4 regions of the Pseudomonas sp. Con_6 genome follow, and region 3 is predicted to be linked to each of the others. Evidence: riboswitches for the same ligand, from Rfam matches in the RefSeq annotation. Region 3 holds a riboswitch; each other region holds the start of a gene.
What was found. Region 3 has a riboswitch for cobalamin ahead of AC5QPF_RS16915 (CbtB domain-containing protein). Riboswitches for the same ligand answer to the same signal wherever they lie in the genome.
Positions count from the first base shown of each region.

Region 1: another riboswitch for cobalamin. It lies ahead of AC5QPF_RS12635 (ABC transporter substrate-binding protein); the one in region 3 lies ahead of AC5QPF_RS16915 (CbtB domain-containing protein).
Region 2: another riboswitch for cobalamin. It lies ahead of AC5QPF_RS21595 (TonB-dependent receptor domain-containing protein); the one in region 3 lies ahead of AC5QPF_RS16915 (CbtB domain-containing protein).
Region 4: another riboswitch for cobalamin. It lies ahead of AC5QPF_RS19260 (LysR substrate-binding domain-containing protein); the one in region 3 lies ahead of AC5QPF_RS16915 (CbtB domain-containing protein).

Region 1 is NZ_CM182011.1:2,827,794-2,835,563, reverse strand. Features, by position in the region: gene AC5QPF_RS12665 (helix-turn-helix domain-containing protein) at 1-494, opposite strand, end outside; gene AC5QPF_RS12660 (MFS transporter) at 640-1,860, shown strand; gene AC5QPF_RS12655 (MFS transporter) at 1,980-3,659, opposite strand; gene AC5QPF_RS12650 (AzlD domain-containing protein) at 3,853-4,161, opposite strand; gene AC5QPF_RS12645 (AzlC family ABC transporter permease) at 4,151-4,885, opposite strand; gene AC5QPF_RS12640 (LysR substrate-binding domain-containing protein) at 5,024-5,887, shown strand; cobalamin riboswitch at 5,943-6,140, shown strand; gene AC5QPF_RS12635 (ABC transporter substrate-binding protein) at 6,282-7,298, shown strand; gene AC5QPF_RS12630 (iron chelate uptake ABC transporter family permease subunit) at 7,298-7,770, shown strand, end outside.
Region 2 is NZ_CM182011.1:4,851,895-4,859,664, forward strand. Features, by position in the region: tRNA gene AC5QPF_RS21575 (tRNA-Leu) at 1-25, opposite strand, end outside; tRNA gene AC5QPF_RS21580 (tRNA-His) at 79-154, opposite strand; tRNA gene AC5QPF_RS21585 (tRNA-Arg) at 193-269, opposite strand; gene folD (bifunctional methylenetetrahydrofolate dehydrogenase/methenyltetrahydrofolate cyclohydrolase FolD) at 548-1,402, shown strand; cobalamin riboswitch at 1,508-1,712, shown strand; gene AC5QPF_RS21595 (TonB-dependent receptor domain-containing protein) at 1,830-3,782, shown strand; gene AC5QPF_RS21600 (NAD(P)H-dependent oxidoreductase subunit E) at 3,852-4,202, shown strand; gene AC5QPF_RS21605 (ABC transporter substrate-binding protein) at 4,199-5,113, shown strand; gene ctlX (citrulline utilization hydrolase CtlX) at 5,247-6,164, shown strand; gene ocd (ornithine cyclodeaminase) at 6,185-7,231, shown strand; gene AC5QPF_RS21620 (transporter substrate-binding domain-containing protein) at 7,498-7,770, shown strand, end outside.
Region 3 is NZ_CM182011.1:3,810,956-3,818,725, reverse strand. Features, by position in the region: gene thpR (RNA 2',3'-cyclic phosphodiesterase) at 1-496, shown strand, start outside; gene AC5QPF_RS16955 (hypothetical protein) at 570-1,592, shown strand; gene AC5QPF_RS16950 (gamma-glutamyl-gamma-aminobutyrate hydrolase family protein) at 1,769-2,581, opposite strand; gene hpaR (homoprotocatechuate degradation operon regulator HpaR) at 2,946-3,368, shown strand; gene AC5QPF_RS16940 (hypothetical protein) at 3,539-3,838, shown strand; gene AC5QPF_RS16935 (DUF1272 domain-containing protein) at 3,954-4,199, opposite strand; gene cobM (precorrin-4 C(11)-methyltransferase) at 4,269-5,015, opposite strand; gene AC5QPF_RS16925 (cobalamin biosynthesis protein) at 5,045-5,470, opposite strand; gene AC5QPF_RS16920 (CbtA family protein) at 5,470-6,162, opposite strand; gene AC5QPF_RS16915 (CbtB domain-containing protein) at 6,174-6,362, opposite strand; cobalamin riboswitch at 6,464-6,679, opposite strand; cobalamin riboswitch at 6,735-6,942, shown strand; gene cobW (cobalamin biosynthesis protein CobW) at 7,040-7,770, shown strand, end outside.
Region 4 is NZ_CM182011.1:4,334,132-4,341,901, reverse strand. Features, by position in the region: gene AC5QPF_RS19285 (NAD(P)-dependent oxidoreductase) at 1-774, opposite strand, end outside; gene AC5QPF_RS19280 (ATP-binding protein) at 820-2,736, opposite strand; gene AC5QPF_RS19275 (MmyB family transcriptional regulator) at 3,027-3,851, opposite strand; gene AC5QPF_RS19270 (DUF2834 domain-containing protein) at 3,962-4,273, shown strand; partial or broken gene AC5QPF_RS19265 (MAPEG family protein) at 4,270-4,686, shown strand; gene AC5QPF_RS19260 (LysR substrate-binding domain-containing protein) at 4,710-5,633, opposite strand; cobalamin riboswitch at 5,760-5,957, opposite strand; gene AC5QPF_RS19255 (LysR substrate-binding domain-containing protein) at 6,009-6,905, opposite strand; gene AC5QPF_RS19250 (zinc-binding dehydrogenase) at 7,011-7,770, shown strand, end outside.

The sequences.
Region 1 (7,770 bases), 980 kb from region 3:
GCGCAGATCTTGCGCAGCCGCGGCTCCGCCGGTTGCGGCAGGTTCAGCGGCAGGGTCGGGAGAATTTCCAGTTCATCGAGAATCAAACGCAATATCCGCGCCTCCCGCGAACTCGGCGCATGGGGATGGCGAATGTCCACGGAAACCTTGATCAACTCGCTGAGCAGGCTGGAGATACTCACCGCACAAGTCTCGCCAGGCAGTTCCAGATGCGCGTCAGCCTGGACGAACACGCTGCGCATCTTCACTGCGCCGACGCAGCGGATCGAGTGCACCTGCCCCCGGGGCATCCAGATGCCGCGACTGGGCGGCACGGTCCACTGCTCCAGCGCCGAACGCACCACCATCACGCCCTCGATGGCATAGATCAACTGGTGCTTCTCGTGGGAGTGTGGCGGGATGGTCCAGTTTTCCGGGTAATCAGTGGCGCTGCTGCTGAGGGTCCACTCCGCGAGGTCGATATCGCGGAGGAATTCGTCCAGGGGTCTGATCATCTTGCCCGTTTCTCGACAGTCGTTGTCCCAATCGCGCGAGACAGGCGACTGGCCGGCGCCTAGCATAAGCTCCGAAACCATAACCCTGAACCCCTGTGAGCACATTTTCCTCTTGTGTGCCGCGTGACTCTCCGGAAGGTCCAGCATGTCTGCCAGCAGTACCACCGCTTCACCCGTTTCAGCCTCCGCCAGCACCAGCAACAGCAGCCCGCTGGTGATGCAGGTGATCGCCGGCTGCGCCCTCGCCCACCTGGTCAACGACCTGATCCAGGCGGTCCTGCCGTCGATCTACCCGATCCTCAAGGCCAGCTACGGCCTGAGCTTCACCCAGATCGGCCTGATCACCCTGACCTTCCAGCTCACCGCCTCGCTGCTGCAGCCCTGGGTCGGCTACCACACCGACCGCCATCCCAAGCCCTGGCTGCTGCCGGTAGGCTCGATCTGCACGCTGATCGGCATCGTCCTGCTGGCCTTCGTCGGCAGTTTCGGTTCGATCCTGCTGGCTTCGGCACTGGTGGGCATCGGCTCGTCGACCTTCCACCCGGAAGCCTCGCGGATCGCCCGCCTGGCCTCGGGCGGGCGCTTCGGCCTGGCCCAGTCGACCTTCCAGGTCGGCGGTAACGCCGGCTCGGCGTTCGGTCCGCTGCTGGCCGCGGCGATCATCATTCCCTACGGCCAGGGCCATACCGCCTGGTTCGGGCTGGTGGCACTGTTCTCGATGTTCGTCCTGTACAAGCTGAGCCGCTGGTACGGCAACCACCTCAGCCTGTTCAAGCTCAAGCAGGGGACCAAGGCCACCCACGGCCTGTCGAAACGCCGGGTGACGTTCGCCCTGGTGATCCTGGCGTTGCTGGTGTTCTCCAAGTACTTCTACATGACCAGCTTCACCAGCTACTTCACCTTCTACCTGATCGAGAAGTTCGACCTGTCGGTGGCCAGTTCGCAGTTGTACCTGTTCCTCTTCCTCGGCGCGGTGGCGGCCGGCACCTTCTTCGGCGGGCCGATCGGCGACCGTATCGGGCGCAAGGCGGTGATCTGGTTCTCGATCCTCGGTGCGGCGCCATTCACCCTGGCCCTGCCCTACACCGACCTGTTCTGGACCAGCGTACTCAGCGTGATCATCGGCTTCATCATGGCTTCGGCCTTCTCGGCCATCGTGGTCTATGCCCAGGAACTGGTGCCGGGCAACGTAGGGATGATCGCCGGGATCTTCTTCGGCCTGATGTTCGGCTTTGGCGGGATTGGCGCGGCCTTGCTCGGGCACTTGGCGGACCTGCACGGGATCACCGAGGTCTACACCCTGTGCTCGTTCCTGCCGTTGCTGGGGATCATGACGATCCTGTTGCCTTCGACCAAAGGGGTCTGATGTAACCGGTCTCGAACACTGTGAAGAACCTGTGGGAGCGGGTTCACCCGCGATTGCAATAGTGAATCCACTACCTTAATCGCGGGTAAACCCGCTCCCACAGGGTTATGCGTCAACCTTCAACTATGGGAAATATCCCGGTCCTTGGTTTCCGGCATGAAGAAGATCCCAAGCACCGCTGTCATCACCGCGATCGCGATCGGGTACCACAGCCCGTAGTAGATATCCCCGGTGGCCGCCACCATGGCAAAGGCCACGGTTGGCAGGAAACCTCCGAACCAGCCATTACCAATGTGATACGGCAGCGACATCGAGGTATAGCGGATGCGCGCCGGGAACAGTTCTACCAGCCAGGCCGCGATCGGCCCGTAGACCATGGTCACGTAGATCACCAGAATGGTCAGGAGCAGCAGCACCATCGGGTAGTTGGTCTTGGACGGATCGGCCTTTTCCGGATATCCGGCATTCTTCAGCGCGCCGCCCAGGGTGGCGGTGAAGCTGTCGTTGGCCGCCTTGAACTCCGCAGCCGGCAACGTGCTGCCGTCGAAACTCGGCAGCATGCTGTTGCCGATGCGCACCTGGGCCACCGCGCCCGGCTCGCCCGCTTCGTTCTCGTAAGGAATGGCCTTCTTCGCCAGCAGGCTCTTGGCCACGTCGCAGGAGCTGGTGAAGCGCGCCTTGCCCACCGGGTCGAACTGGAACGAACACTGCGCCGGGTCGGCGATCACCGTCACCGGGTTCTGTTGCTGGGCGGTGTAGATGTCCGGGTTGCCGAACTCGGTGAGGCCCTTGAAGATCGGGAAGTAGGTCAGCGCGGCGAGGATGCAGCCGGCCATGATGATCTTCTTGCGCCCGATACGGTCGGACAGGCTGCCGAAGAAGATGAAGAACGGCGTGCCGATCAGCAGCGAACCGGCGATCAGCAGGTTGGCGGTCTGCGGGTCGATCTTCAGCGTCTGCAACAGGAAGAACAGCGCGTAGAACTGCCCGGTGTACCACACCACCGCCTGGCCGGCGGTGCCGCCGAGCAGAGCCATGATCACCACCTTGAGGTTGTCCCAGCGAGCGAAGGATTCGGTCAGCGGCGCCTTGGACGCCTTGCCCTCCTCCTTCATGCGCTTGAACACCGGCGACTCGTGCAACTGCATGCGGATGTAAACCGAGACGATCAGCAGCAGGATCGAGAGCAGGAACGGAATCCGCCAGCCCCAGGCCTCGAAGGCCTCGGTGCCCAGGGCAGTGCGACAGGCGAGGATCACCAGCAGGGAGAGGAACAAGCCAAGGGTCGCGGTGGTCTGGATCCACGAGGTGAAGAAGCCGCGCTTGCCCGGTGGCGCGTGTTCCGCGACGTAGGTCGCCGCGCCGCCGTACTCGCCACCCAGGGCCAGACCCTGCAGCAGGCGCAAGGTGATGAGAATGATCGGCGCCGCCACGCCGATGCTGGCGTAGCTGGGCAGCAGGCCGACCACGGCGGTGGACACGCCCATGATGATGATGGTGATGAGGAAGGTGTGCTTGCGCCCGATCATGTCGCCCAGGCGGCCGAAGACAATGGCACCGAACGGTCGTACCGCGAAGCCGGCAGCAAAAGCCAGCAGGGCGAAGATGAACGCGGTGGTTTCATTGACTCCGGCGAAGAAGTGCTTGGCGATGATCGCCGCCAACGAACCGTACAGGTAAAAGTCGTACCACTCGAAGACCGTGCCGAGGGACGAGGCAAAGATGACCTTGCGCTCGTCGTGGGTGATGTTCTTGCCGGACGTGCTGCCCGGGGATGAAGTACCGCTGACTGCCGCCATGGATATTCTCCGTCTTGTTCTTGTAGGCCGGAGCTTCCCGCTTTGATTCCCGCACGCACTCTGGCCATTCGAAAGGCTGATGACATCGGATCACGGACTGCGCCGGGCCTGGGGAACAGGCGGACGGCCTCGCGTTGCACGCAAGATTAAGAATAATCGCAGCTTGGCAGATAGCCAGTGCTGCCCCCTGGGCTCAGAAGTGCCGGAACAATGCCGCCGCCACGATCCCCGCCGCAATCGCCGGCAATGGCTTTTTCACCAGCAACATCACCACCGCGGTACTGGCCAGCGCCACCCGCGCGCCGTTATCCCCGCTGACCGCCAGCGGCGTCAGCACCGCCACCAGCACCGAGCCGGACATGGCCCCGATGAACTGCTGCACACGGTAGTTGATCGGCACGAAGGACATCACGAAGACCCCGCCCCAGCGGGTCGCCAGGGTCACCACAGCCATGATCAGGACCAGGATCAACGAGCCGTAGCCCGTGGTTTCAATGCTCATCTTTGTTTTTCTCCATCCACACCGCACCAACGATGCCGCCGGCCAGTGCGCCGACCACCACATGACTGTTCTCCGGCAGGAACCAGTACGCCAGCAATGCCGAACCGGCGGCGACGCCCCAGATCAGCAGCATGCGCAGGTCCTTCTTGCCGCCCACCACCATGGACAGCAGGAAGCAGCCCATGACCATGTCCAGGCCCCAGCTCACCGGATCGCTGACCAGGTTGCCGAAATACAGGCCGAGCCAGGTGCCGAGGATCCAGGTCGACCACAGCGCCAGGCCGCCGCCGAACAGAATGCCCAACCCCGGCTTGCCGGCAGACAGCGCCTGCATCGCCATCGCCCAGTTGGCATCGGAGACCACCAACATGATCCCGTAGCGCCGCGCCACCGGCAGTTCCCGCAGCCACGGATAGAGCGTGGCGCCCATCAGCAGGTGGCGGGCATTGATGGCGAACACGGTGACGATCAACGGCACCAGCGGCACCTGCGCGCCCCACAGGTCGAGGGCGGCGAACTGCGACGCGCCGGCGAACACCAGGGTGCTCATCCACATGATCGTCGGCGAATCCAGCCCGACCTGGGCCGCCGCCAGGCCAAAGGCCAGGCCGAACACCACCACGAACATCGAGATCGGCAGCAACTGCCGGAACCCGTCCCATACCTCGTTGTAGCCCAGCTCCGTGGAGCCCTTGGCAACCGATAACACGACAAACCTCCTCATCCGCGGCCCGTCTGGCGGACCGCTGTTCTTCTGGCAACGTTTTCGGACGACGGCCACTATCCAGCAGACACTCTTTTGCGAAAAGCGCATATTACGCATCCGACCTATTTGTTAATCGAATGCCGAGGACGCGCCCGCATGCAGGACCTGCAGATCGACTGGCTCAAATGTTTCGTTGCCGTAGTGGACACCGGCTCGCTGTCCGGCGCCGCTCCCGAGGTGCACCGTTCGCAATCGGCGGTGAGCATGCAGTTGAAGAAACTGGAGGCGGCAGTGGGTCGGCAACTGCTGGTGCGCGATGCCCGCCAGCAGCAACTGACCCCGGACGGCCAGGTACTGCTGGGCTATGCGCGGCGCATCCTTGACCTGCACAGCGATGCGCAGAACGCTTTCCATGGCGACGAGCTCACCGGGCGGATCCGCCTCGGCGTCCCGGACGACTACGCCGCACGCTACCTGACCCCGGTGCTCAAACGTTTCGCCCTGCGCTATGGCGCGGTGGAGATCGAGCTGGACTGCGAACAGTCCACCTCGCTGATCCCGCGGATCGAGCAGGGCGATCTGGACCTGGCCCTGGTGTCCCGCGACCATCCGCGGCGCGGCACCCTGCTGTTCCGCGAACCGATGGTCTGGGTCGGTTCACCGCAGTTCGATGTCTGGCGCCGCGATCCGCTGCCCATCGCCACCTACGAGAGCACCAGCCTGGCGCGGCGCTGCGCCATCCACTCGCTGGCCCTCCAAGGACGCGACTACCGGGTGGTGTACAACAGCTCCAGCCTGGCCGGGCAGATCGCCGCGGTGGAAAGCGGCCTGGCGGTGGCGGTGCTGACTCGCTGCAGCGCCCCGGAGCATCTGGAGATCCTCGGTACCGAGCATGGCCTCGGGCCGCTGGAGCCGATGGAAGTGGCGGTGTATCGCAGCCGGGCGTCCCAGGGTTCAAAGCCGGTGGACCAGTTGTATGGGCTGCTGATCAAGACCCTGAAGACCGCGGCCGTATCCTGAGCTAGCTCCTGGAGCCGTGCTTGCCCTTCGAGCTGGTTTCCTCTGGCTCTATCCCGTACCATCCCGCCCCGCCGGTTTCCGAAAGGAACCCAACAGGGAATCCATCCGCGCGCCCAGGCCCGCGAAAACGGAACTGCCCCCGCAACTGTAGGCACCGAGCCTGCTCCACACACGCCACTGGGCCCGCGCCCGGGAAGGCCGGAGCCGGCGCTGACGTGCAAGTCAGGAGACCTGCCGGCACGACATCGTCAAACCCACCGGCGGGGTGTCCGGGAAGGGCATCCTGTTTCCGGCCACCGCTCGTGCGTGGCCGGCTCGTATCAGTTTCCGGGATGTGTTTTCCAGACCTGTGCCTTTCTGTAGCCGCACTCGTTCGAATGGAGATCGCATCCGCATGTCCCCTTCCCGCCTCGCCCTTGTCCTGCTGGCCAGCCTTGGCCTGGGCAGCGCCGCCTTCGCCGCACCGACCCGGTACCCGCTGACCCTCGACAACTGCGGCGTGAAGCTGACGTTCGAGCAAGCCCCCGCCCGCGTGGTGACCATCGGCCAGGCCGGCACCGAGATGTTCTACGCCTTGGGCCTGGGCGAGCGGCTGGCCGGCACCTCGCTGTGGTTCAACGACGTGGCGCCGCAGTTCAAGGCGCAGAACGACAAGGTCGAGCGCCTGGCCGACAACGACCCGAGCTTCGAGGCGGTGATCGGCAAGCGCCCGGGCCTGGTGACGGTGCAGTTCGAATGGATGGTCGGTCCGCAAGGCGTAGTCGCCACCCGCGAGCAGTTTGCCGAACTCAAGGTCCCGGCCTACCTGCTGCCCTCCGACTGCGAAGGCAAGGACAACCTGACCGGCGCCGACGGCACCCGCCTGGAAACCTTCCGCGTCGACAGCCTGTACAAGAGCATCGAGCAACTGGCGCAGATCATGGACGTACAGGACCGCGGCACAGCCCTGGTGGACCAGCTCAAGGCGCGCCTGGCGGCGGTCACCGCCGGTGCCGGTCAGCGTCGCCAACAGGACCAGTCGGCAATGTTCTGGTTCTCCAGCGCCAACCTCGATATCGACCCCTATGTCGCCGGGCGCAAGGGCATTCCCGATTTCATGCTGAACAGCCTGGGCATGCGCAACGTGGTCGAATCCGACGAGGAATGGCCGAGCGTGGGCTGGGAAACCCTGGCCAAGGCCAACCCGACCTTCATCGTCATCGCCCGCATGGACCGCCGCCGCTTCCCGGCGGACGACTACCGGAAGAAGCTGGAATTCCTCAAGAACGACCCGGTCACCCGCAACATGGACGCGGTGAAGCACGAGCGCATCGTCATCATCGACGCCGACGCCATGCACGCCGGCGTGCGCCTGATGGACGGCATCGAAGTGCTGGCAGACGCCAGCCAGAAGCTGCGCAAGGCCGACTGATGCTGCCCGCCGTTGCCCGCCTCGTCCTGCGCTCGCTGCTGCACGCCCTCTGGGTCGGCGCCCTGCTGGGCCTGGCGGTGATCATCGCCGCCAGCATCGGCGAGACCCACCTCGGCCTGTCCGTGGTGCTGGAGGTGCTGGGCAACAAACTGTGGAACGCCGGGCACCTGCTCGACCCCATCGACGCAGGCATCATCTGGAATTACCGCCTGCCCCGCGCCCTGGTGGCCGGGGCCTGCGGGGCAGGGCTGGCAACGGCGGGCGCGGTGCTGCAGGCGCTGCTGCGCAACCCGCTGGCCGATCCCTACCTGCTGGGGATTTCCGCCGGGGCCTCGACCGGCGCCGTGCTGGTGACCCTGCTCGGGGTCGGCGCGGGCATGCTGAGCATGTCCGGCGGCGCCTTTATCGGTGCCCTCGGTGCCTTCGCCCTGGTCACCCTGCTCGCCCGCAGTGCCCGCGGCGGCGGCAGCAA
Region 2 (7,770 bases), 1.0 Mb from region 3:
TGTCTACCAATTTCACCACGTCCGCGTGAAGCATCTAAAGCAAAGGCGCCAGACTTTCATCAGGCGCCTTTCAGAATATGGGGTGGACGAAGGGAATCGAACCCTCGACCACAGGAATCACAATCCTGCGCTCTACCAACTGAGCTACGTCCACCATATCGCATCTGCTACTTGTGCCAAAGCTGCCTTGATTGGCGCACCCGGCAGGACTCGAACCTGCGACCATCCGCTTAGAAGGCGGATGCTCTATCCAGCTGAGCTACGGGCGCATATTTAATCTGCTTTCGCTTGCGATTACAAATTAACGTTAGCCGTACCGAACAAGCCAGAATTCGCTTATTCTTCCCGACCTTGCTAACCAGTGCTAGGCCCTGCCCGACAAGTGAGGCGCATCTTATAGACGGCCTGTAACACCGTCAACATATTTCTCGAAAAATTTCATTTTATTGAAGGGCTTAGGGTATTTGCCGGACCAAGCGCCTTTGCCCTTCGCCTTGCTCATGAGAGAATGCGCGCTCTTTTTTCTCTCGATGGTTAATCACCCGTCATGACTGCACAACTTATCGACGGCAAGGCGATCGCCGCCAGCCTGCGCCAGCAGATCGCCCAACGTGTCGTTGAACGCCGCCAGCAGGGTCTGCGCACCCCGGGCCTGGCGGTGATCCTGGTTGGCACCGACCCCGCCTCCCAGGTGTATGTATCGCACAAACGCAAGGACTGCGAGGAAGTCGGCTTCATTTCGCAAGCCTTCGACCTGCCGAGCACGACCTCCCAGCAGGAACTGACCGACCTGATCGATCGCCTCAACGATGACGCGAACATCGACGGCATCCTGCTGCAACTGCCGCTGCCGGCGCACCTCGACGCCTCCCTGCTGCTGGAGCGCATTCGCCCGGACAAGGACGTCGACGGTTTCCACCCGTACAACATCGGCCGGCTGGCCCAGCGTATCCCGCTGCTGCGCCCGTGCACCCCGAAAGGCATCATGACCCTGCTGGAAAGCACCGGCCAGGACCTCTACGGCATGAACGCCGTGGTCGTCGGCGCCTCCAACATCGTCGGTCGCCCGATGGCCATGGAACTGCTGCTGGCCGGCTGCACCGTCACCGTCACCCACCGCTTCACCAAGGACCTCGCCGGCCACGTCAACCGTGCCGACCTGGTGGTGGTCGCCGCCGGCAAGCCGGGCCTGGTCAAGGGTGAGTGGATCAAGGAAGGCGCCATCGTCATCGACGTCGGCATCAACCGCCAGGAAGACGGCAAGCTGGTCGGCGACGTGGTCTACGAGACCGCCCTGCCCCGCGCCGGCTGGATCACCCCGGTGCCAGGCGGCGTCGGCCCGATGACCCGCGCCTGCCTGCTGGAAAACACCCTGTACGCCGCGGAAGAACTGCACCAGTAATCCCGCACGGCGCTACAAACAGAACGGCACCTTCGGGTGCCGTTTTTGTGTCCGCGTTTTACCAAGCCCCCTCCTTCAGGTTGACGAACGGTCATCCCGATGGTCAGATGCCGCCCGTTTTCAGGTGTCTGCTGCCGCCGTGCAGCAGGTGAAACGGGAAGCCGGTGCGTCTTCAACGACAAGTCCGGCGCTGCCCCCGCAACGGTAAGCGAGTGAAGCACTCAACAGGCCACTGTGCGCATGACGCATGGGAAGGCGAATGGCTTCCATCCTCGCAAGCCCGGAGACCGGCCTGAAGCATCACGACTGGAGAAAGGACTCGTCAGTCATTTGGCAAACCTGCGGTGGGCGGGCACGAGCCGGTAGTCTGGCGCGCGTTCGCCAGTACCCTCCTGTGCGCTTCCCGAAATTTACTTTCGAGAAGTCAATGAGCAACACATCCTTCACTCCAATCGCGCGCGCGGTTCTCGGTTGCCTGCTTGGCAGCCCTGCGGCACTCCACGCCGCCGACGCACTCACCCTCGCCCAGCAGATCGTCTCGGCGCCGCCGGTGGAATCCAACACCATCGGGCAGATGGCCCGCTACGGCAGCAAGGTGGAGGTGGTGGAGCGCGAGCAGATCGAGCGCGCCGGCCCCAGCGCCGACATCACCCGTGTCCTGCAGATGTTCGTCCCCGGCCTGTACGTCGCGCCCAAGCAGGGCCCGTTCGACTACGGCACCTATTCGCTGCTGGGCGGGCGCAACGACGACACCCTGATCCTCCTCGACGGCGTACGCCTGAACAACCGCCTCTACGGCGGCATCTACATCGACACCCTCCCCGCCGCAGCGATCGAGCGCATCGAAGTGCTCAAGGGCGGCCAGAGCCTGCTGTTCGGCACCCAGGCGGTGTCCGGAGTGATCAATATCGTCACCCGCAACGCCCAGTCCCGCGATGCCTCCGGCCAGGTCAACCTGGGGGTCGACAGCTTCGCCGGGCGCAATGGCGATGCACGCATCGAACGGATCTTCAGCAACAGCTTCGGCGACCTCGGCCTGCTCGCCTATGTCAGCCACAACATTTCCGAGGGCTACCAGCCGTACCGCAGCAGCGACATCGCCGCGACGGTGAGCGACCGCAAGCGCAGCTACGAGGTCAACACCTTCGGCGCCAAGGCCGCGCAGAGCTTCGGCGATACCAGCCGCCTGGAACTGTTCTACCAGTACAGCGCCGCCAGCCTCGACTTCCTGCGCCCGACCTCCAACCGCAACACCACCAACGACCGGGTCCAGCAGATCGCCACGGCGACCTTCCAGCAGCACCTGAACGAAGACTTCAGCTACTTCGTCAAGGGCCACATGAACGACTGGGACACCAACTACAACCGGGTCTACAACAACACCGACGGCAGCACCCGGGTGGTCAACCACAACGACTACTGGGGCTTCAGCGACTGGGGCGTGCAGGCCGAAGGCACGGCGGTGCTGCCCGGCAACCACACCCTGGTGTTCGGTACCGACAACCAGTTCTACAAGGGCAAGGACGATGTCCTGAAGATCGACCAGAACCAGGCCGAAGCCCACGCCCTGTATGTGCAACTGCGCCCCGAGATCACCGCCCTGCCCGACTGGCACCCGAGCATCGGCGTACGCCGCGAGCACCTGAGCGGCGGCGACAGTGCCACCGTGGGCATGTTCACCTCGCTCTACGACCTCACCGACAACCTCAAGCTGCGCGGCCAGTTCGGTTCGGCCTACAAGCTGCCGAACGCCGAGCAACTGTACGTCAACGAGCCGGGCGACGAGATGGGCAACCCGAACCTCAAGGCCGAGAAAAGCCGCAATGCGGAGCTGGGCCTGGACTACAGCAACCTGGCCAACGGCCAGCCGTACAGCGTCAGCGGCACGCTCTTCCATCGGCGCATCGAAGACCTGATCACCCTCGTCGACAGCCAGTGGGTCAACGGCGACGGCGAGATCACCGTGCGCGGCTTCGAACTCAACGGCCAGGTGCAGCTCAGCGACCGCTGGCAGGTGCAGGCGGACATGACCCGCAACCTCACCGAGTCGCGCAACGGCGCGACCATCAACAACATCCCGCATTACTTCGCCCGCAGCCGGGTCGGCTACGAGTCCGCCGACCGCATGTGGGGTGCCGGTGCCGCGGTGCGCTACATCGGCAGCGTGATCAGCCCGCGGGATATCGACTATGGCCACTACACCGTGGTCGATGCTGATGCCTACCGCTACCTGGACGGCCAGCGCCAGCACCGCCTGAGCCTGCTGCTGGAGAACCTGCTGGACCGTGACTACACCACCAGCATGGATTCCAGCTCGCCGCGGGTGAGCAACCTGGGGCGGCCGTTCACAGCAGAAGCGCGGTACACCTACAGCTTCTAGGCCGCTGTGTGACCGACACGGACCCGCTCCAAGGTCCGCGTCGGGTCGACGGATTTCGAAGGACAGTCCATGAACGAACAAGACATCCCCTGCAACCCCGAGTGGTCGCACATCCCCGACCACGCCCGCCACGTCATGCTCTGCACCGGCCCGCGCTGTACCCTGCGCGGCGCCCTGAAAGTCTGGAAGACGGTGCGCAGCGAACTGCTGACCGCACAACGCATGGAAACCGCCAACGGCGTCCTGTTGACCCGTACCCACTGCCAGTTCCCCTGCAACCTCGGCCCGGTGGCGACGGTCTACCCGGACCGTTGCTGGTACCGCATCGCCAGTCACGACGATGCCCGACGCCTGGTCCGTGAACACCTGGTGGACGGTCGCCCGGTCCAGGACCTGCTGCTCAACGGAGACCGCCAATGAAGCACCTGACGTGGCTGTTGCTGCTGGCCTGCTCCTGCGCCCAGGCCTTCGACTACCCGAATTGCGGCGAAACCTGGACGCTCAAGACCCCGGCGCCACAACGCATCCTGGCCCTCAACCAGCACGCCGCCGACCTGTTGCTGGCCCTGGGGGCAGGCCCCGCCCTGGCCGCCGTCAGCTATATAGATGACGACGCCGACGCCCTGAAGGAAAACCGCTACCGCGGCGTCCCCCTGCTATCGCGCAAATACCCCTCTCAGGAAGTCTTCTACGCCGGACGCTTCGACCTGGTGGTCGGCGGCTTCGCCAGCGCCTTTCGTGACGGCGTCGGTTCGCGCCACGACCTGAGTCGCCTGGGCATCGCCAGCTACCTGCTGGAAGACGCCTGCGCCATCCCGCCCGCCTCCGGCTTCGCCGCCATCGAACACGACCTGCGCACCCTCGGCGCCCTGCTCGGCCGCCAGGCCCGCGCCGAAGCACTGATCGCCCGCCAGCGCGAGGACCTGCAACAGACCCGAGCTCTCGCCTCCAGGCACAAGCCGCTGCAGGTCTTCTACCTGGACAACCAGACCCAGGGCCTGGACAGCGAAGGCAGCCGCGGCTTCGTCACCGAACTGATCGCAGTGGCCGGCGGACGCAACCTCTTCGCCGATATCGCCCTGCACCGGGTCACGGTGGACGCCGAAACCCTGCTCCGCCAGGACCCGGACGTACTCCTTCTGGCCGACGCAGTCTGGTCCCCGGCCAGCGCCAAGCGTGACTACCTGCGCGAGCACCCGGCCCTGTCGCACCTGCGCGCGGTGCGCGAGAACCGCATGATCGACATTCCCTTCACCCACCTGGTCGCCGGCGAACACAGCGCCCGCACTGCCCTGCAACTGGCCCGGGAGCTGGCACGAATCAGCGATTGAAGGCGCGCAGCCGATTCGGCTGTTAAATCACCGGTTTCAGCTTTCCCGGCTGGGCGCCCCATGTGCTTCAGCCGGGATTGCGCCGGCATCGGGAGGACAATGAACGCATCGCCAACCCCGGATGCGTGCCCCGATGCAAACAACAAATACGGTCCTGATGATCCGCCCGGCGCGGTTCGCCTTCAACCCGGACACCGCCCTCAACAACCGCTTCCAGAAGCCCGTGCTGGATGCCGAAACCGCGCAGCAGAAAGCGCTGGAGGAGTTCGACGGCTACGTCGACACCCTGCGCCAGCACGGCGTCGAAGTCCTGGTGGTGCAGGACACCCCGGCACCCCACACCCCCGACTCGATCTTCCCCAACAACTGGTGGAGCAGCCACGCTGACGGCAGTCTGGTGCTGTATCCGATGGAAGGCCAGAACCGCCGTCTGGAGCGGGACAAGGGCGTGTTGCGGGTACTCGACGAGCGCTTCGCCATCCGCGACACCATCGACCTCAGCCCGCTGGAGCAACAGGAAATCTTCCTCGAAGGCACCGGCAGCATGGTCCTCGACCGCGAGCACCGCATCAGCTATGCCTGCCATTCCGGACGCACCCACGGCGAGGCCCTGCGCGCCTTCGCCGAGCGCCTGGACTACCGCCTCTGCGTGTTCCACGCCGTGGACCGCCACCAGGCACCGATCTACCACAGCAACGTGATGATGAGCGTCGGCCGCGAGCTTTCCGTGGTCTGCCTCGACGCCCTGCCCAACGCCGCCGAGCGCTACACCCTGGAACGCAGCCTGCGCGACACCGGCAAGGACATCCTCGCCCTGGACTTCGACCAGCTCGAAGGCTTCGCCGGCAACATGCTCGAAGTCCATGACAAGCAAGGCCAGCCGCTGCTGGTGATGTCACGCAGCGCCTGGACCTCGCTCAGCCCTGAGCAACGTCGCCAGGCCGAGCGCCACAGCCACCCGGTGGTGGTGAACATCGACCATATCGAACGCATTGGCGGAGGCAGCGCGCGCTGCATGCTCGCCGAAGTGCACCTGCCCGCTCGCAACTGAAACCGAAGAAGGAAGCCATCATGACCCGCTATATCGACGTGACCGACCTCAGCCACCTGGTCGCCCGCAAAGGCCTGACCACTTGCCTGGAAGAAATGGCCGAGTACATCCGCCAGGACTACCTGCGCTGGCACGACTTCGAGAAATGCGCACGGGTGGCCAACCACTCGCCGGATGGTGTGATCGAGCTTATGCCGGCATCCGACGCCAACCTCTACGCCTTCAAGTACGTCAACGGCCACCCGAAGAACACCCGCCACGGCATGCTCACCGTGATGGCCTTCGGCGCCCTGGGTGATGTCGACACCGGCAAGCCGCTGCTGCTCAGCGAAATGACCCTGACCACTGCGATCCGCACCGCCGCCACCTCCGCCCTGGCCGCGCGCTACCTGGCACGCCCGGACAGCCGCAGCATGGCGCTGATCGGCAACGGCTCGCAGAGCGAGTTCCAGGCCATCGCCTTCCATGCACTGCTCGGCATCGAGGAGATCCGCCTGTACGACCTCGACCCGCAAGCTACCGCCAAGCTGGCCGCCAACCTCGCCAGCTACCCGGGCATCCGTCTGGTCAAAGCCGTGTCGGTGGCGGACGCGGTGCGCGGCGCCGATATCGTCACCACGGTCACCGCCGACAAGGCCAATGCCACCATCCTCACCCCGGAAATGATCGAACCGGGCATGCACCTCAATGCCGTGGGCGGCGACTGCCCGGGCAAGACCGAACTGCACCGCGACATCGTCGAGCGCGCACGGGTGATCGTCGAGTACGAACCGCAGAGCCGCATCGAAGGCGAGATCCAGCAGATGCCGGCCGACTCGCCGGTGACCGAGTTCTGGCAACTGGTGAACGGCGAGATCGAAGGTCGCGAATCCGCCGAGCAGGTCACTCTGTTCGACTCCGTCGGCTTCGCCATCGAGGACTACTCGGCGCTGCGCTATGTGCTGGACGTGGCCAAGACCCTGGAGGTCGGCAGCGAGATCGCCCTGGTACCGGACCTGGACGACCCGAAAGACCTCTACGCCCTGCTTCGACCAGCGGTTTGCGCAGTCGAAAAGAAGCGAGCCTGACCCGACCGAATCCGTCGCGGCAAGCCCGCGGCGGATCGGAAAACGCTGTTGCAAAGCCAAAACAGGAGGTGCCCCAGCCGAATCGGCTGCCAAGGCTCTGGGAACAGCATATTCCGGTAGCCGGCAGCAGCCCGAACGACACAAAAAAACCACCGTCATCGCGCATCCTGAGCCCCGACCGAAGAGTCACCAGAAGCTCACAAGGCTCAAATCCACGAAGCGTTTCACTGCCCTATTTCCAACTACAAAACACAGGGACCTTATCTATGACTTCGCTGCGAAAACTGCTCGGCGTCCTGCTCCTGCCCCTCTGCGCCAGCGCGGCCCAGGCCCAGGAATGGAAAGAAATCCGCTTTGGCGTCTTCCCCGAATATCCCCCCTTCGAATCCGTCGCCGCCGATGGCAGCCTGCAAGGCTTCGACATCGAACTGGGCAACGCTATCTGCGCCAAGCTGGAAGTCAAATGCACCTGGGTGCACAACGAATTCGACGGCATGATCCCGGCCCTGCGGGCGCGCAAGTTCGACGCCATCATGTCG
Region 3 (7,770 bases):
CTGTGCTCCGGCGCAAGGCAAGGCGCTCTCGCGCTGGCGCGCCGACCTGCGCCTGCGCAGCGGCCGGCCGGTAGCGGCGGAGAACTTTCATTTGACACTGATGTTTCTCGGTACTGCAGGGGTGAGTCAGTTGCCTTCGATTCTCGAAGCGGCCGCGCGGGTGCCGCCGTTGGAACGTCTGACGCCGCTGGTACTCGATCGTTTGGAAGTCTGGCGTCGCAGCCAGGCCCTGGTCCTCACGGCGGAGCACCCCCCTGCGGCCTTGCTGCGTTGGGTGTACCAATTGCAGGAGGCAATGGCTCCGCTGGGCTTCATGGTCGATCCCCGGGAGTTTCGTCCGCATCTGACCCTGATGCGCGATTTCCACAACGAAGTGCCTGAGGCGATGTCGGCGCCCGAGTTTCGCTGGAGCGCGCGGGAGTTTGTCCTGTACGAGTCGTACAAGGGGCGCTATCAAGCCCTGGCGCAGTGGCCGCTGTTGACTCAGGTCGGCTGATCAAAAGTCAGGTCACCGGTGCGGCACCGTTCCTATACTCCAAACAGGTCCTCGTGCGTGGCGGGGTAAGGTCTTGAACCGGCATCCCTTGAGTCTCGCGTTGCTGTTGGCGCTGCTGGTCCTCGCGGGCTGCGGTTCACGCCAGCGCGTGCCAGAAACGCCGCCGGTGGTGCTGTCGCCCGCTGCCTGGCAGCAAGTGGATCGCGAGATCGTCATGGCTTCCCGCGGTGCCGCTGGCTCGGCCGGGGATTACGCTCGGCGCTCGATGCAGGTATGGCGCGAGGAAGTGCAGAAGCATACCGAGTCGAATTTCATTCCCTGGTTCACCGGCTACTGGACCCAGCAATGGCTGACCCTCAAAGTCGCCTGGTACAAGATGAGCAAGGACCGCGATCACCCCGATAGTGATAACCGCCTGGCGCTGTACCTGCAGGAGGCTTATCGCGAGCGGGTGCTGGAGCCGGTCGCCGAGCAGATCAACCCTGATCTGATCCGCGAACGCGCCACCGAACTGTACGTGCAGTTGCTGGGTCGGGAGGTGGCGGGTATCCAGCAGCGTTATCGACCAGCGCCCGACCAGTTCGCCCTGCACCTGAATCGCATTCCTGCCATCGCCCTCGGTCCTCCCGCGGCGCGTGATGCCAGCCTGCAGCAACTGTTGGCGGCACAGCCGTTCATCAAGTTGCCGGCCTGGCGGGCTCTGGACGAGCAGATTCGCAAAGGCGCTGCGGTGAACGCCTCGGCGTCCGACAAGGGCCTGTCATCGGTGGCGAGCAAGGCCAGCTCCCGCCTGGAAGCGACACTGGCTCCCCGTGGTGCCCTGAGCGCCGTGGCGGCGGCGGTGGGCAAAGCGGCCGGGATGGCGATATCCGTAGCCTCGGCGGGGATCGGCGCGATGATGCATGAGAGCGACCGGCCGGAAATGGTCGAGCAACTGCGGGTGATCCTTAACGTGGCGCTGAACGAGGAGTGGCAAAACCTGATGGAGAATCATGCCACGGGGGTCATGGCCGGGGTCTGGTCGTTGTCGGGGCAGGTCGAGGGAAATCTGTCGGTCCCGGCGCAGATGACGCCGCGGATGGATGCGTTGCCGTAGAAAGGAGGATGGGGAGTTAAAGTGAATTCTAGATTTATTAAAAATATATTTAAAACAATAGGTTAATTCAGTTTCATGATGTTTTTTATTGGATTCGAAGCATGAAAAAGGCCGTATCGAAGAAAATTTCGATACGGCCATTAGTCGTTTTAAATCAGTAGTTTACGATGCTTTCTTCAAGCGATGCTTTGAGTCTTGCTTTGTTGCTTCTTGCTTACCTGAGCACGGCATGCTTCACCGAACGCTTCGAACATGCGCACCGAATCCGGGTTCTTCGCGGCCTGCCATTCCGGGTGCCATTGCACTGCGAACAGGAAGGGCGAAAGGCTCGGTGCGTGGATGGCCTCGACCAGGCCGTCCTCGGCGTGAGCCAGCGGCTCGACGCCTTCGCCCAGGGTCTTCAGGCCCTGACCGTGCAGCGAGTTGACGCGGATTTCGTCGCTTTCCAGCAGTTCCTGCAGCCAACTGCCAGGCTTGAGGCGCACGCTATGGGACGGGGCATATTGCACGTCCACCGGATCGTCCGGGTTTTCCCGGTGGTCGTTGAAACCTGGCTCGGCGTAGACCTTCTGGTAGATGTCACCACCCAGTGCCACGTTGATTTCCTGCATGCCACGGCAGATGCCGAAGATCGGCAGGCCACGGGCGATCGCCAGTTGCACCAGGGGCAGGTCGAACAGGTCGCGGTCGCGGTCCTGGGCCTTGCCCGGAGTCTCGTTTTCCTGGCCGTAGAGGGCAGGGTCGATGTTGCTGCCGGCACCGGTGAGGTACACGCCGTCGGCCATGTCCAGGTATTGCTCGAGGTCTTCGACGCCGCAGCAGGTCGGAACCAGGACCGGGACGCAGTCGGCATGTTCCACCAGCGGGACGATGTACTTGTGGGTCATTACCTGGTAGTCGTGACCCTTGCGCTCTTGAGTGCCCATGGTCATCAGGACCACGGGTTTGCGGGATTTCTGATTCTTATTGCCAATGTTGCTGTTGGGCATATGTCACCTTGGGACAGGCGCAGCCTGTCATTGTTGTGCAGGCGCACCGGTGCGGACCTGATGCTGCCTGAGGTTTCGAGCACTGCCGGGTGCACGCGAACGTCGATTCCCGGTCGAAACCTGCCCCATAGCTTGCCAGAGCCGTTAAATATATCAAGCGGAATCCGGTTTTTGTGTGCGTATTTTTTAACGTAAAGCCTTGGATTTATCGTTTAACTACCTGATCAGGCAAGCAGAAATGTCAGGTTTACCTCACAGACCAGTTCAATATTTTTGACGAGTGATCCAGCGTGCCGCTGTCGAAACTTGCGGCCCGCCGGTCCGCCTCTTAAGCTGCGGAATCTCCGTCGATAACAGCCTGATCATGCCCATTCCAAGACCTTCCCTGACCCTCACTCTGTTGCAGGCCCGCGAGGCTGCCATGGCCTTCTTCCGTCCCTCCCTCAACGAACACGGGCTCACCGAGCAGCAGTGGCGGGTGATCCGCATCCTGCGCCAGCAGGGCGAGCTGGAAAGCCATCAACTGGCCGAGCAGGCCTGCATCCTCAAGCCGAGCATGACCGGCGTGCTCAGCCGCCTGGAGCGTGACGGCCTGGTGCGACGCAAGAAATCCACCCAGGACCAGCGCCGGGTTTTCGTCGGCCTCACCGAGCAGGGCCAACAGTGCTTCATCGATATGAGCGAGGACATGGAGCGCAACTACCAGCGCATCCTCGAACAGTTCGGCGACGAAAAGCTGCAGTCACTGCTGGGATTGCTGAACGAACTCAAGAACGTAAAGCCCTGATCCGTGGCACGTCATTCGCGCAACTGAAAAGTCCTACATATACTGTCGGGTATCCGCAACAGTCTGCCGTCGTTGGTCGGACCACGACGTCTCTATGCCCGGTGGTAGTGCCGTATCCGCAGTAGCCCGCACGCGAGTCGTCATTTCAGGCGCTACAGAGGGCAATTGCGATGGACTTCATTGGCTTGGCTGTTCAGATCATCAGTGGTGCGGTAGGCGGCAATGCGGCGGGGACCCTGAGCAAGCAGGGCATGGGCCCGGTGCTCAACTCCGTGCTCGGCGGGGTTGGTGGCGTGGTGCTGGGGCAGGTGCTTGCCGCGGTGACCGGCGATCAGTCCCTGAGCCAGGCGGGGGCCGAAGGCAGCCTGGATCTTCCTGCCATCATCAGTAGCGTGATCGGCGGTGGTGCCGGTGGCGCGGTGCTGACCTGGGTGGTGGGGTTCGTCAAGAGCAAGATGCAGCCGCATTAGCGAGGTCGTCTGTTCTGGCCTTATCGCGGGCAACGCCCGCTCCCACAAGGTCCGCGTCGCATCTGGACCCTGTGGGAGCGGGCGTTGCCCGCGATAGGCCATCAGCCCCCCCTCCTCAATGAGCGGGACAGCCCTGCGCCTTCACTGTCCGCACCGTAGTCGCCGGATTCTTCGCCAGTTTTTCCCCGACCCGTGCCGGCCGCGGTTGTAATTCACCCCCGCAGTTCGGGCACTTGCCCTTGAGCGTGTCTTCGGCACAGCTACGGCAATAGGTGCATTCGAACGAGCAGATCATCGCCTCGCGGCTGTCGCCGGGCAGTGGCGTGGCACAACATTCACAGCAAGGGCGAAGTTCCAGCATCGGGGCGTTCCTTTCCAAAGGTGGTCGTCGCGGTAATGTGCAGCCGCCCTGATGGCAATGCAATACACCTCAAGGCCGATAGAGGTGCGCATGCCCCGCGCGGTACAGCGCCGACTCGCTGAAGCTGTCGCTGGCCAGCACCCTTCCCACGAGGATCAGCGCCGTGCGCCGGAACCCCTTGGCCCCGGTCAGCGCGACGATATCGTCCAGGGTGCCGAGCACCCAGTCCTGGTCCGGCCAGGTGGCGCGATGGACCACGGCGATCGGGCAATCGCCGCCGTAATGCGGGCGCAGTTCCTCGACGATCCGCGCCAGATGACGCACGCCAAGGTGGATCGCCATCGTGGTCTTGTGGGCTGCCAGGCTGGCCAGGGCTTCGCCCTCGGGCATCGGCGAAGAATCGGCGAAGCGGGTGAGGATCACGCTCTGGGCGATATCCGGCAGGGTCAGCTCGCAGCCCAGCAGGGCCGCGCTGGCTGCTGTGGCGGTGACACCGGGGATAATCTCGTAGGGAATGTTCAGCTCACGCAGGTGGCGGATCTGCTCGCCGATGGCGCCATACAGGCTCGGGTCGCCACTGTGCACCCGGGCAACGTCCTGGCCTTTCTCGTGCGCGATGCGAATCCTCTCGATGATCTGCTCCAGATGCAGTTCGGCACTATTGATCACGGTCTCGGCCGTGTGTCCGTCGAGAACTGCGGTGGGCACCAGGGAACCGGCGTAGATGATCACCGGACACTGGCGAATCAGGCGCTGGCCCTTGACGGTGATCAGCTCCGGATCGCCGGGGCCGGCGCCGATGAAATAGACGGTCATGCTGGGGTCTCTGAACGGAAGGCGGCGGATTATCCGCCAGAAACGGGGACCCAGGCCAATGCCAGGGTCATGTCATCCTGCACGAGGCGTTCGACACGCAGTTGTGCCGTGGCACCGCCCAGTTGTTCGGCCAGGGCCAGGGCGCAGCTTTCCGCGACGCCGTAGCAACCCGTATGGCGAAAGGCCGTGGCCGAGCGATGGCTCAGGCGCGGGGTGAACGGAGCAAGCTGGACGGCACTGTAGAAATGCAGGGGCAAGGCGAGGTCTTCGGCCAGTTGCAGCAGGCCGGGTTCGTCGCGCTTGAGGTCGATGCTGGCGAGTCCGGCCAGGGCGCAGAAGGGCAGGTCGTGGTGTTGCAGGACCTGGCGCAGCACGCCGGCCAGGTCACTCGCCGGCGTGCCGCGACGGCAGCCCAGCCCGGCGTACAGCGGGGCAACGCCGGGTGGGACGGGCATCAGGCCGCCTTGCGCCGGTACAGCCAGGCGCTGATCAGGCCCAGGGCCAGCCAGAAACCGGCGTTGGTCAGCAGCGAGGCGACGATGAATTGCGACTCCAGCGCTTCCGGGGCCAGGCTTTCATGAACTTCCGGTTGCGGCGCGCCGATCACGTGGGGGATCACCAGCAGCGCCAGGCCGGCGGCCTTCAACACCCAGTTGCCGGCGAAGGCGATCAGTGCCAGGCCTACCGCGGTTGCGGCAGCGGTACCGATCCACCACAACTGGCGTTGGGCCAGGTCGGCGGCGGCGGTGCCCGGCAGTTCCGGCGGCAAGCCGAGGTTTGGTGCCAGGCAGAACACGGCGAAACCGCCCAGGCCCCACAGTGCGCCAGCACCGATGCTGCCCGGGGCGCGCAGGGTGTACATGGCAGCCAGCAGCAGGGCGAAGCCCACCGCGACCACCAGATTGCCACCTGTGGTGGACAGCACGCGCTGCCAGCCATCTTCCGGTGACCAGGCTTCTTCGCTGTGCTCATGACCCGCTGCAGCGCCATCGGCGTGCTCGTGTTCATGGGCCGCAGCCGGTGCCGAGTTCTCGTAGGTTTCCGCCTGGAGGATCAGCGGCGACACCCAGAAGCTTTGCAGCAGGGTCAGCAGCAGGGCGGCCAGCAGGCCGGTGAAGCCCGCGGTGCGTGCGATGCGAGTGAACATGCGGTCAGGCCTCAGTGGCAAGGGAAGGCGGCGCTGTGACGGGTGTCGTGGGCGGCGTTGTGCACCGCTTCGATATGCGAGAAACCGGCGAAGTAGACCAGGCACAGGCCCAGCACGGACGCGCCGACGGCAGCGACGATGCGCTGGCTGAGGGTGGTGGAGGTGCTGCTGGCGTGGCTGGCGGTGCTGGTAACGGACATGGCGCTTTCCTCGTGAGTGTCGTCTCGGCGACAGGCAAGCGCGAAGAACCTCCGGGCACGGAGCGTCCGGGAGGTGCAACGTCGCCCGCCCACCGCGGGTTTGGTCAATTCTGCGTCGGGCCGGTCTCCGGGCTTGCGAGGGCATTGAGCCGTGGCGTCTCCTTCCCATGCCGGACTGCGGGCACAGTGGATCTGACGCTTTCCTCGCTTACCGTTGCGGGGGCAGCACCGGACTGGCATGACCTTGAACGGTCATTGCGCACCGGTTTCCCGTTTCACCTTGTAATAAAAAAGGCACCCAAACGATCGCGCTAGGAAATCACGCGCATTGACATCCGTCAATACAGCGGTTGACCGACCTCCGGGCACTGCGTAGCCTTGCCGGTTCGAGGTTCTCCGGCGTCGTGGCCGGAGCTAAGACGGGAACGCGGTGCGCTGATCACAGTCATTCCGCGGCTGCCCCCGCAACTGTAAGTGCTGAACCATCGACCACAGCCACTGCCGAAAACGGCGGGAAGGCGTCGATGCTGCCCCGGGGCACAGCACAAGCCAGGAGACCTGCCTCGAACAGTTTCCACTTCAACCGGGCGGGGTGATCCGGTGGCGAACGCGCCCGGCTGCCTGGCATCCGGCTCCCGTCTCCGATGCCCGCCAATCCGCTGCCAAGGGCATCCGACATGAAAACACTGGCCAAACTCCCCGTCACGATCGTTACCGGCTTCCTCGGCTCGGGCAAGACCACGTTGCTGCGCCATATGCTGGACAACGCCAACGGCCGCCGCATCGCTGTGATCGTCAACGAATTCGGCGAGCTGGGCATCGACGGCGAAATCCTCAAGCAGTGCAGCATCGGCTGCACCGAGGAAGAGGCCAACGGCCGCGTCTACGAGCTGGCCAACGGCTGCCTGTGCTGCACCGTGCAGGAAGAGTTCTTCCCGGTGATGCGCGAGCTGGTGGCGCGCCGCGGCGACCTCGACCAGATCCTGATCGAAACCAGCGGCCTGGCCCTGCCCAAGCCCTTGGTGCAAGCTTTCCAGTGGCCGGAAATCCGCAACGCCTGCACCGTCGACGCGGTGATTACCGTTGTCGACAGCCCGGCCGTGGCCGCCGGCACCTTTGCCGCCTTCCCCGAGCAGGTCGATGCCCAGCGCAAGCTGGACCCGAACCTGGACCACGAATCGCCGCTGCACGAACTGTTCGCCGACCAGTTGGCCAGCGCCGACCTGGTGATCCTTAACAAGTGCGACCAGATCGCCCCTGAAGCCTTGGCTGCCGTGCGCGCCGAGGTCGAGGAAGAGCTGCCGCCAGCGGTCAAGGTGGTCGAAGCCAGCAAGGGCGTGCTGCCGCTGGAAGTGTTGCTGGGCCTGGGCGCCGAGTCCGAGGCGCATATCGATGGCCGTCGCACCCA
Region 4 (7,770 bases), 520 kb from region 3:
CACTGCGGCGAACCCCGGTCGTCCGGCGTCGAGGGCACGCAGCAGGGCGCCCGGGGCGATCAGCTCGGCGCGGCTGACGTTGACCAGCAGGGCATCTGGCTTCATCCGTGACAGGTCGTCGAAGGTGACGGCGTGGCGTGTGCTGTCGGACAGGCGCAGGTTGAGGCTGAGGATATCCGCTTCGGCGAAGAAGGCCTCGCGCGACACGGCGGCGCGATGCCTGTCGGCAACGGCGCGGGCGCGGCTGGCCTCGCTGCCCCAGACCAGTACCGGCATGTCGAAGGCCTGAGCGTAGCGCGCCAGGCGCTGGCCGATCTTGCCGTAGCCCCAGATGCCCAACGTCTGTCCTGCGACGGCCTGGCCCAGGTTGACCTGCCAGCGGCCCTGGCGGAACGCGTCGATGGCCGGCACCAGCTGGCGGCGGGCATTGAGGATCAAGGCCCAGGCCAGCTCGGCCGGGGCGACCGGCGAGCCACGACCCTCGGTGACGACGATGCCACGGGCGGTACAGGCGTCGAGATCGAGGTGGCTGGAGACCTTGCCGGTCTGGCTGATGAGCCTGAGCTTTGGCAGGCGGTCGAGCAGGGCCGCGTCGATCCGCGTGCGTTCGCGGGTCAGCACCAGCGCCTCGGCGTCGGCGAAGCGCTCGGCCAACTGCTCCAGCGAGGCGGGCTGGACGTCATGCAGCACCGTGACCTCATGACCGGCAAGACGAGCGAAACAGTCGAGGCTGCGGATCACGTTCTGGTAGTCGTCGGGAATGACTATGCGCATGGGCTCAGGTCCGGGTGGAGAAAGGAAGAATCATCGGCTAGGGCGTCATGAGGCCGGCCGCTGCGCCAATAGCGCCTCGACCCGGTCGGTGAGCGCGCCGATGGCGAAGGGCTTGGTCAGTACATGCATGTTGGGGCCCAGTTGCCCGTCGCCAATCACGGCGTTTTCCGCGTAGCCGGTGATGAACAGGGTGATCAACCCGGGACGCACATGCAGGCCGGCCTCGGCCAGTTGTCGGCCATTGAGGCCGCCGGGCAGGCCGACATCAGTCACCAGCAGGTCGACCGGATGCCCGGCGCGCAGTTGGCCGAGCGCGCTGCTACCGTCTTCTGCCTCGATCACCCGGTAGCCGGATTCGGCCAGCACACTGGCCAGGACCATGCGCAAGGTCGGCTCGTCCTCCACCAGCAGGATGCAGGCTTGCGCTGTCTGGCCCGGTGCTGTGTCGGGGGCGGGGCTGGCTGGCGCCGATGGCGTCAGCGGGCCATGGTAGCGCGGCAGCAGGAGCGTGACCCGCGTGCCCTGTCCGGGCACCGAGTCGATGCGCACCTGGCCGCCCGACTGCTGGGCGAAGCCGTAGACCATCGACAGCCCCAGGCCGGTGCCTTTGCCCGTCGGCTTGGTGGTGAAAAAAGGCTCGAAGGCGTGGGTGATGACCTCTGGCGGCATGCCGCAACCGCTGTCCTCCACGGTCAGGCACAGATAGTCGCCGGCCAGCAGTTCCAGTGACCGCGCGTCGTGTGCGGCGATGCTCCGGTTGTGGCTGCGGATGACGATGCGACCACCGTCCGGCATGGCGTCGCGGGCGTTGATGCACAGGTTGAGCAGGGCGTTCTCCAGCTGGCTCTTGTCCACCAGCGCCGGCCATAGCTCGGCGGCGTCGTGGGTCTCCAGGTCGATCGCTGGGCCGGCGGCACGCTGGATCAGCTCGCTCATGCCAAGCACCAGGCCATTGACGTCGGTGGGGTGCGGGTCCAGGGTCTGCCGGCGTGAGAAGGCCAGCAGGCGGTGGGTCAGCGCTGCCGCGCGGCTGCTCGCGTCCTGGGCGCTTGCGACGAATTTATCGATCTCGTCCAGGCGCCCCTGGGCCAGGCGCCGGGACACCATGTCGAGGGAACCGGAAATCCCTCCCAGCAGGTTATTGAAGTCATGGGCCAGGCCACCGGTGAGCTGGCCCACCGCTTCCATTTTCTGCGCTTGGCGCAGGGTGTCCTGGGCCTTCATCAGCTCTGCGCTGCGCTCGGCCACGCGCTGCTCCAGGGTTTCGTTGAGTGCACGCAACTGTGCGGCAGTGTGCGCCTGGCGCTCCTCGATCTCGCGCAGACTCGTGCAGGTCTGGCGCAGTTCCTGTTCGCGGGTGCGCAGGGCTTCCTCGGCTGCGGTGCGCTCCAGCAGGTCGGCGGCCTGGCGGGCCAGGATATCGAGCAGGCGCAGGTCGCGCTCGGATGGCTGGTGCGGTGCACGCCAATGAGTTGAGATCATCCCCAGCAGGGTGCCATTGCGGGCCACCAGGGGGGTGGTCTGCGCGGCGCGGATGCCTGCGTCGCGAAACGCTTGCAGGTCGGGGCTGCCGGCGATCGGCGGCCATTGCTCGTAGTCGGCGATGATCGCCCGCTGGCCGCGCTTCAGCGCCTGGGTGCAACTGCTCAGGGCTGTCGGCGGGACCCATTGCCAGAACGCCACGGTGTCTGCGGTGAAGCCTCGCGAACAGAGCAGTTGCAGTTCGCCGCCATGTCCGGAGGGGTGGCCAGGCGGGCAGAGCAACTGCATGGTGCCGAACTGCGAGGCGGTGATGGCGATGGCGGCGTCGACCACCTTGGCATAGAGGAATTGCAGGTCCTGCTCGCCGATCAACGCGACGCTGATGCGGTGCAACAGGTCGATATCGGACCCGTGCGGGTCGACACCATCATTGGCGGGCAGGCTGGGCACTGCACTACCGGGTTCAGGGTGGTTGGTCATTCTGGTCACTTGAGGGGGTAGCGATATGCCATGTTCCGTCATGCAGCATAGCCGTTTCGCTTCGAGGTGATGAATACGGGGCAGTTGCGCTGGTCGCGCTACACGCTTGTGGGCACCCCTGGCCTGGGTTTCAGGCAGGGTGTTGGCTTCCATCGCCCGGCTGACGGCCAGTGCCTGGCTAAGGTAGTCGCAGGCGTTCGTGCTGTTACGCGACGCACTGCCCGGATCGGTCGCCAGGATCCGGGTCGCTATCCTGCGGGTGCCATGACAGCGCCGGCACCCGGCCCTTCTCATAAGGCGCCGGAAAGCGCCGACCACTGCGCAAACGCCTGCCTCATCCTCTCCCACGTCAGCGCATCGGCCGGCACCAGGTGCTCGATCCGCAACGACTCCACGGTGATGTCCAGGGGCATGCCGAAGGTGGTGAAGGTGGACAGGAAGCGCAGTTCGCCATCCGAGGTGTTTACCCGCGTCAGCAGCACTGGCGAGGTGTCCGCATGTGGGCTCGGATCTTCCGGGGCCGGCAATTCGCGGAGCAGCTCCGCCAGCACTGTACTGCCCGCCGCCTCGCGCGAGGCCCGCTGCCACGCCGCCGCCCGCACTTCCCGGGCATTGACGATATGACTGCCCAGCCCGTCCGGATGCATCAGGGTTTCCAGCAGGTTGAGATTCGCCCCCTCGCTCGCCGGCAGCCCGACCATGCCCAGCAGCACTCCCACGCTGGCATTGCTGGCGGTGATATCCCAGTTGCGGTCGATGACGATTGCCGGCGCCGGATTGTTGGCCTGGAGGATATGCCCGATAGCGCTGTGCACCATTTCCAGGGCCGGCGCGTCCAGCGGGGAGGTCGCATAGCGCGGCGCATAGCCGGCAGCGAGGAAGATTTCGTTGCCGTGCTCCAGCGGGGCACCGAGGGCCGAGAGCAGGGCATGCAGGGTGCCGGGACCGGGCTTGGCGCGACCGGTCTCCACGCAACTGAGATGACGCTGGGAAACGCCGGTCATCAGCGCCAGGTCGAGTTGGCTGAGGCCGGCCTGCCGACGCAGGAGGCGCAGGTGCTGGCCTGCCGGGAGTGTCGAGGCGGGATGGGCGTGATGGAAGGCTGGCGGGTTCATGAGTCGACTTTGTCCGTCCTTGTGCGCAGTGTCCATGACCTCCCAGGTCATTGAGAGGCGAGTCACCCTATCACTACCGTTGCCGGGACACACTACCCGGAGGCACGCACATGGTTCGCTTCATCGCATTGGTATTACTGGTTCCACTGATCCTCTACACCGCCTGGACGATCTCGACCGCCGAGCAGTCGCTGCTGGCCTTCGGCCTGGAGCTGATCTCCAGCCCCGACACCGCCCAACTGGTCATCGACCTGTACCTGATGGCCGGCCTGGCTGCCTTCTGGATGGTCCGGGACAATCGCCTGCGCGGCGGATCCACCCGCGCATTGCTTCCCTATCTGCTGCTGACGGCGGTGTTTGTTTCAGTGGGACCGCTGTTGTACCTGGCGGTTCGTGGGCTCGCGGGAGAGCAGCGGACGTGAGTAGCAGCCTGTCGGTCTATGCCCTGTGCGTGGTTGTTCTGTTCGCCAAGATGCTCGCTGTGTCCTGTTACCAGGGCTACTTCGGCCTGCGCCTCAAGGCCTTCGTGAACCCGGAGGATGCCGCGGTGTTCCAGCGACCGGCCCGGGCGACCGAGCACCCGGAGGTCGTACGGGCTTCGCGGGTCTGGGCCAATGACCTGGAGAACATTCCGGTGTTCTTTGCCCTTGGCGGGTTGGCGATCGCCCTCGATACGTCGGCTGCCTTGTGCACGTCGCTATTTGTCCTGTTCACCCTGGCCCGGATCCTCCACACGCTGGCCTACCTTGCTCGCTGGCAGCCGTGGCGGACGCTGTTCTACAGCGTCGCAACGGCTTGCTTGCTGGGGCTTTGCACGATGGTCACGGTTACTGTGCTGGAGACCTTGAGCGGTAATCGTCAGCCAGCAGGCGCCGCATTCACCCCCTCAAGCGTGGCAAAGGAAATGTCCTTGGCCGTGAGCAGGAAATCACTCATGTATGGCACCTCCAGCGTGTCGCTACGCACCGCTGCGAACAGTGTGGCCTGCAAGCCGTCCTGGCCCAGGTGCCTGGCGATCACATAACCGCGCGAGGTGTACTCGTGCAGCGCCCAGTTCGGCAGGCAGCAGACCCCACGGCCGCTGGCCACCAGTTGCATCATCATCACGGTCATTTCCGCGGTGCGGACCTGGGCCGGCTCGACGTCGGCCGGGTCGAGGAAGCGGGTGAAGATGTCCAGGCGGTCGCGCTCGATGGGGTAGGTGATCAGGGTCTGGCCGGCGAGGTCGGCTGGCACCAGGTACGGTTTCTTGCGCAAGGCATGATGCTTGTCGACGGCCAGCATGGCTTCGTAGCCGAACAGCGGCACGTAGGTGATGCCGGGCAGGGTCACCGGGTCCGAGGTCACCACCAGATCGAGGTCACCGCGCTCCAGGGCCGGCAGCGGCGCGAACGACAATCCCGAGGCGAGGTCCAGTTCCACCTCGGGCCAGGCGCTGCGAAATTCGTCCAGGGACGGCATCAGCCACTGATAGCAACTGTGGCATTCGATGGCGATGTGCAGGCGGTCGGCGCTGCCGCCCAGCAGCTTGCCCAGGTTGCGCTCCGTGCTGCGGATCAGCGGTAGCACCTGGTCGGCCAGTTGCAGCAGCTTGAGGCCGGCGGTGGTGAAGCGCACCGGCCTGGACTTGCGCTCGAACACGGGCAGGCCGAGGCGATGTTCCAGCTCGCGGAACTGGTGCGACAGCGCCGACTGGGTCAGGTGCAGGCGCTCGGCGGCCTCGGGCAGGCTGTTGGTTTCGCGCAGGGCATGAAGCGTGCGCAGGTGTCTCAAATCGATCATGAGCTGCAGTCGACCCCCGTCGAACAGTGCGGGAGAGACACACGGACAGGCATCGCCAAGCCCCGCGCAGGCACGGAGCAAGCACCCTGGACAGGGCAAAGGATGGCCATCCCGGACACCCCGCCGGTTGGTGAATGTTTGCCGGCAGGTCTCCTGACTGATGCGTCATGGCCCGGCTCCAGCCTTCCCGGATCGTGTCCAGTGGCGTTTCAGGAGCGGGCTCGGCACCTACAGTTGCGGGGGCAGTTCCGTTTGGCTCGCGTGCGGGCGAGCGACGGATTCCCTATTGATTCCGAGGTGGAAACCGGCGGCCAGGATGGTAGAGCATCGGGGCGGGGAGGGAAAGGTTGCCCTGCAGGGCTGTCTCGGCAGGCATCATGGCGTTCCCCGTGGTCCCAGCGCCTCGCGCATGAAGTCGAGGAAGCTGCGCAGTTTCGGTGTCATCCGCCGATCCGGCGCATACAGCATGTTCATCGGCGAGGCGGGCACCCGGTACTGTGGCAGCAGCGCCACCAGGGTGCCGTCGCGCAGCGCATCGCCCACCAGTTCCTGCGGTTGCAGTACCACTCCGAGCCCTGCCACTGCCGCGGCCAGCAGCGGGTCGCCTTGATTGATCGTCAGTTTGCTTGTAATCGGCACGTCGATACGTCCCTCCGGTCCGTCGAAGGTCCAGTCGGAACGACCGTTGGAAAAAGCAAAGGCCAGGCATTCGTGCTGGCGCAGGTCCCACGGACTGATGATCGGCGGTCGCCGTGCCAGATAGGCCGGTGCGGCACACAGCACGCACTGATAGGGCGCCAGCGGCACGGCCTTCAAGCCGCTGCTGGCCAGCTCGCCGATGCGCAGCACCACGTCATAGCCATCCTCGACCAGATCCACCAGGTCATTGGACAGGGTCAGGTCCACCGCCACCTGGGGATACCTGACCATGTACTCCAGCAGCCGCGGCGCCAGGGTGCGTACGCCATAGGTCACCGGCGCGTTGATGCGCAGCCGCCCGCTGGGTGTACCGCGGGTCACGGCGGCGAGGCTTTCGGCGGCCTGCATGTCGGCGAGGATCATCTTCGCCCGTTGATAGAAGGCGCGACCGAAGTCGGTCAGGCTCTGGCGGCGGGTGGTGCGATGCAGGAGGGAGACGCCCAGGTGCTGTTCGAGCATCTTGACCTGCTTGCCCACCAGTTGCGGCGACAGGTTGAGGTCGTCCGCAGCGGCGCTGAACGAGCCCAGTTCCACGGCCTTGACGAAGGTAGCCATCTGCGTGAGGCGATCCATTACAAACTCTCTGTTTCCAGTCTGCCGCCAGACTAGGCCTTTATCGCCTGGCCGCCAACGCCTAGATTTGCGGCTTCAGTCCTATCGAGAGAAAGAGGGTTTCCCATGGCACGCATTGTCAGGATCCACGCATACGGCGACGCCGACGTTCTTCAGCTGGAAGAGCTGGACGTTCCGGCACCTGCGGCGGACGAGGTACAGATCGCGGTCAAGGCCATCGGCCTGAATCGCGCCGAGGTGATGTTCCGCAACCACGCCTATCTGCAGGAGGCGCAGTTCCCCAGTCGCCTGGGCTACGAGGCGGCGGGGTTGGTCAACGCCATCGGCAGCGCGGTCAGCGGCGTGCAGGTTGGCGATGCCGTGGCGCTGATTCCGCCGCTGGATATCGCCCGCTGGGGCACTTATGGCGAAGTGGTCAATGTCCCGGCGCACCTTGTGGTGAAGAGCCCGGACAACCAGCCATACGAAGAGGCGGCGGCGTCGTGGATGCAGTACGTCACCGCCTGGGGCGCCTTGATAGAACAGGCGAAGCTGCAACGGGGGGATGTCGTGCTGGTCACCGCAGCTTCCAGCAGTGTCGGTCTGGCCGCGTTCCAGATCGCGCGGATGGTGGGGGCCGTGCCGGTGGCGATCACCCGTACCCGGGCCAAGGCCCAGGCACTGCTGGAGGCCGGTGCGGCTCATGTGATCGTCAGCGATGAGGAGGATATCGTCGAGCGGGTGATGGCGCTGACGGACGGAAAGGGCGCCCGGGTCGTGTTCGATCCGGTGGGCGGTCCGGCCTTCGAGGCGCTGACGCAGAGCATGGCCCGGGGCGGGATCCTGCTCGAATACGGCGCATTGAGTCCCGAGCCGACGCCGTTCC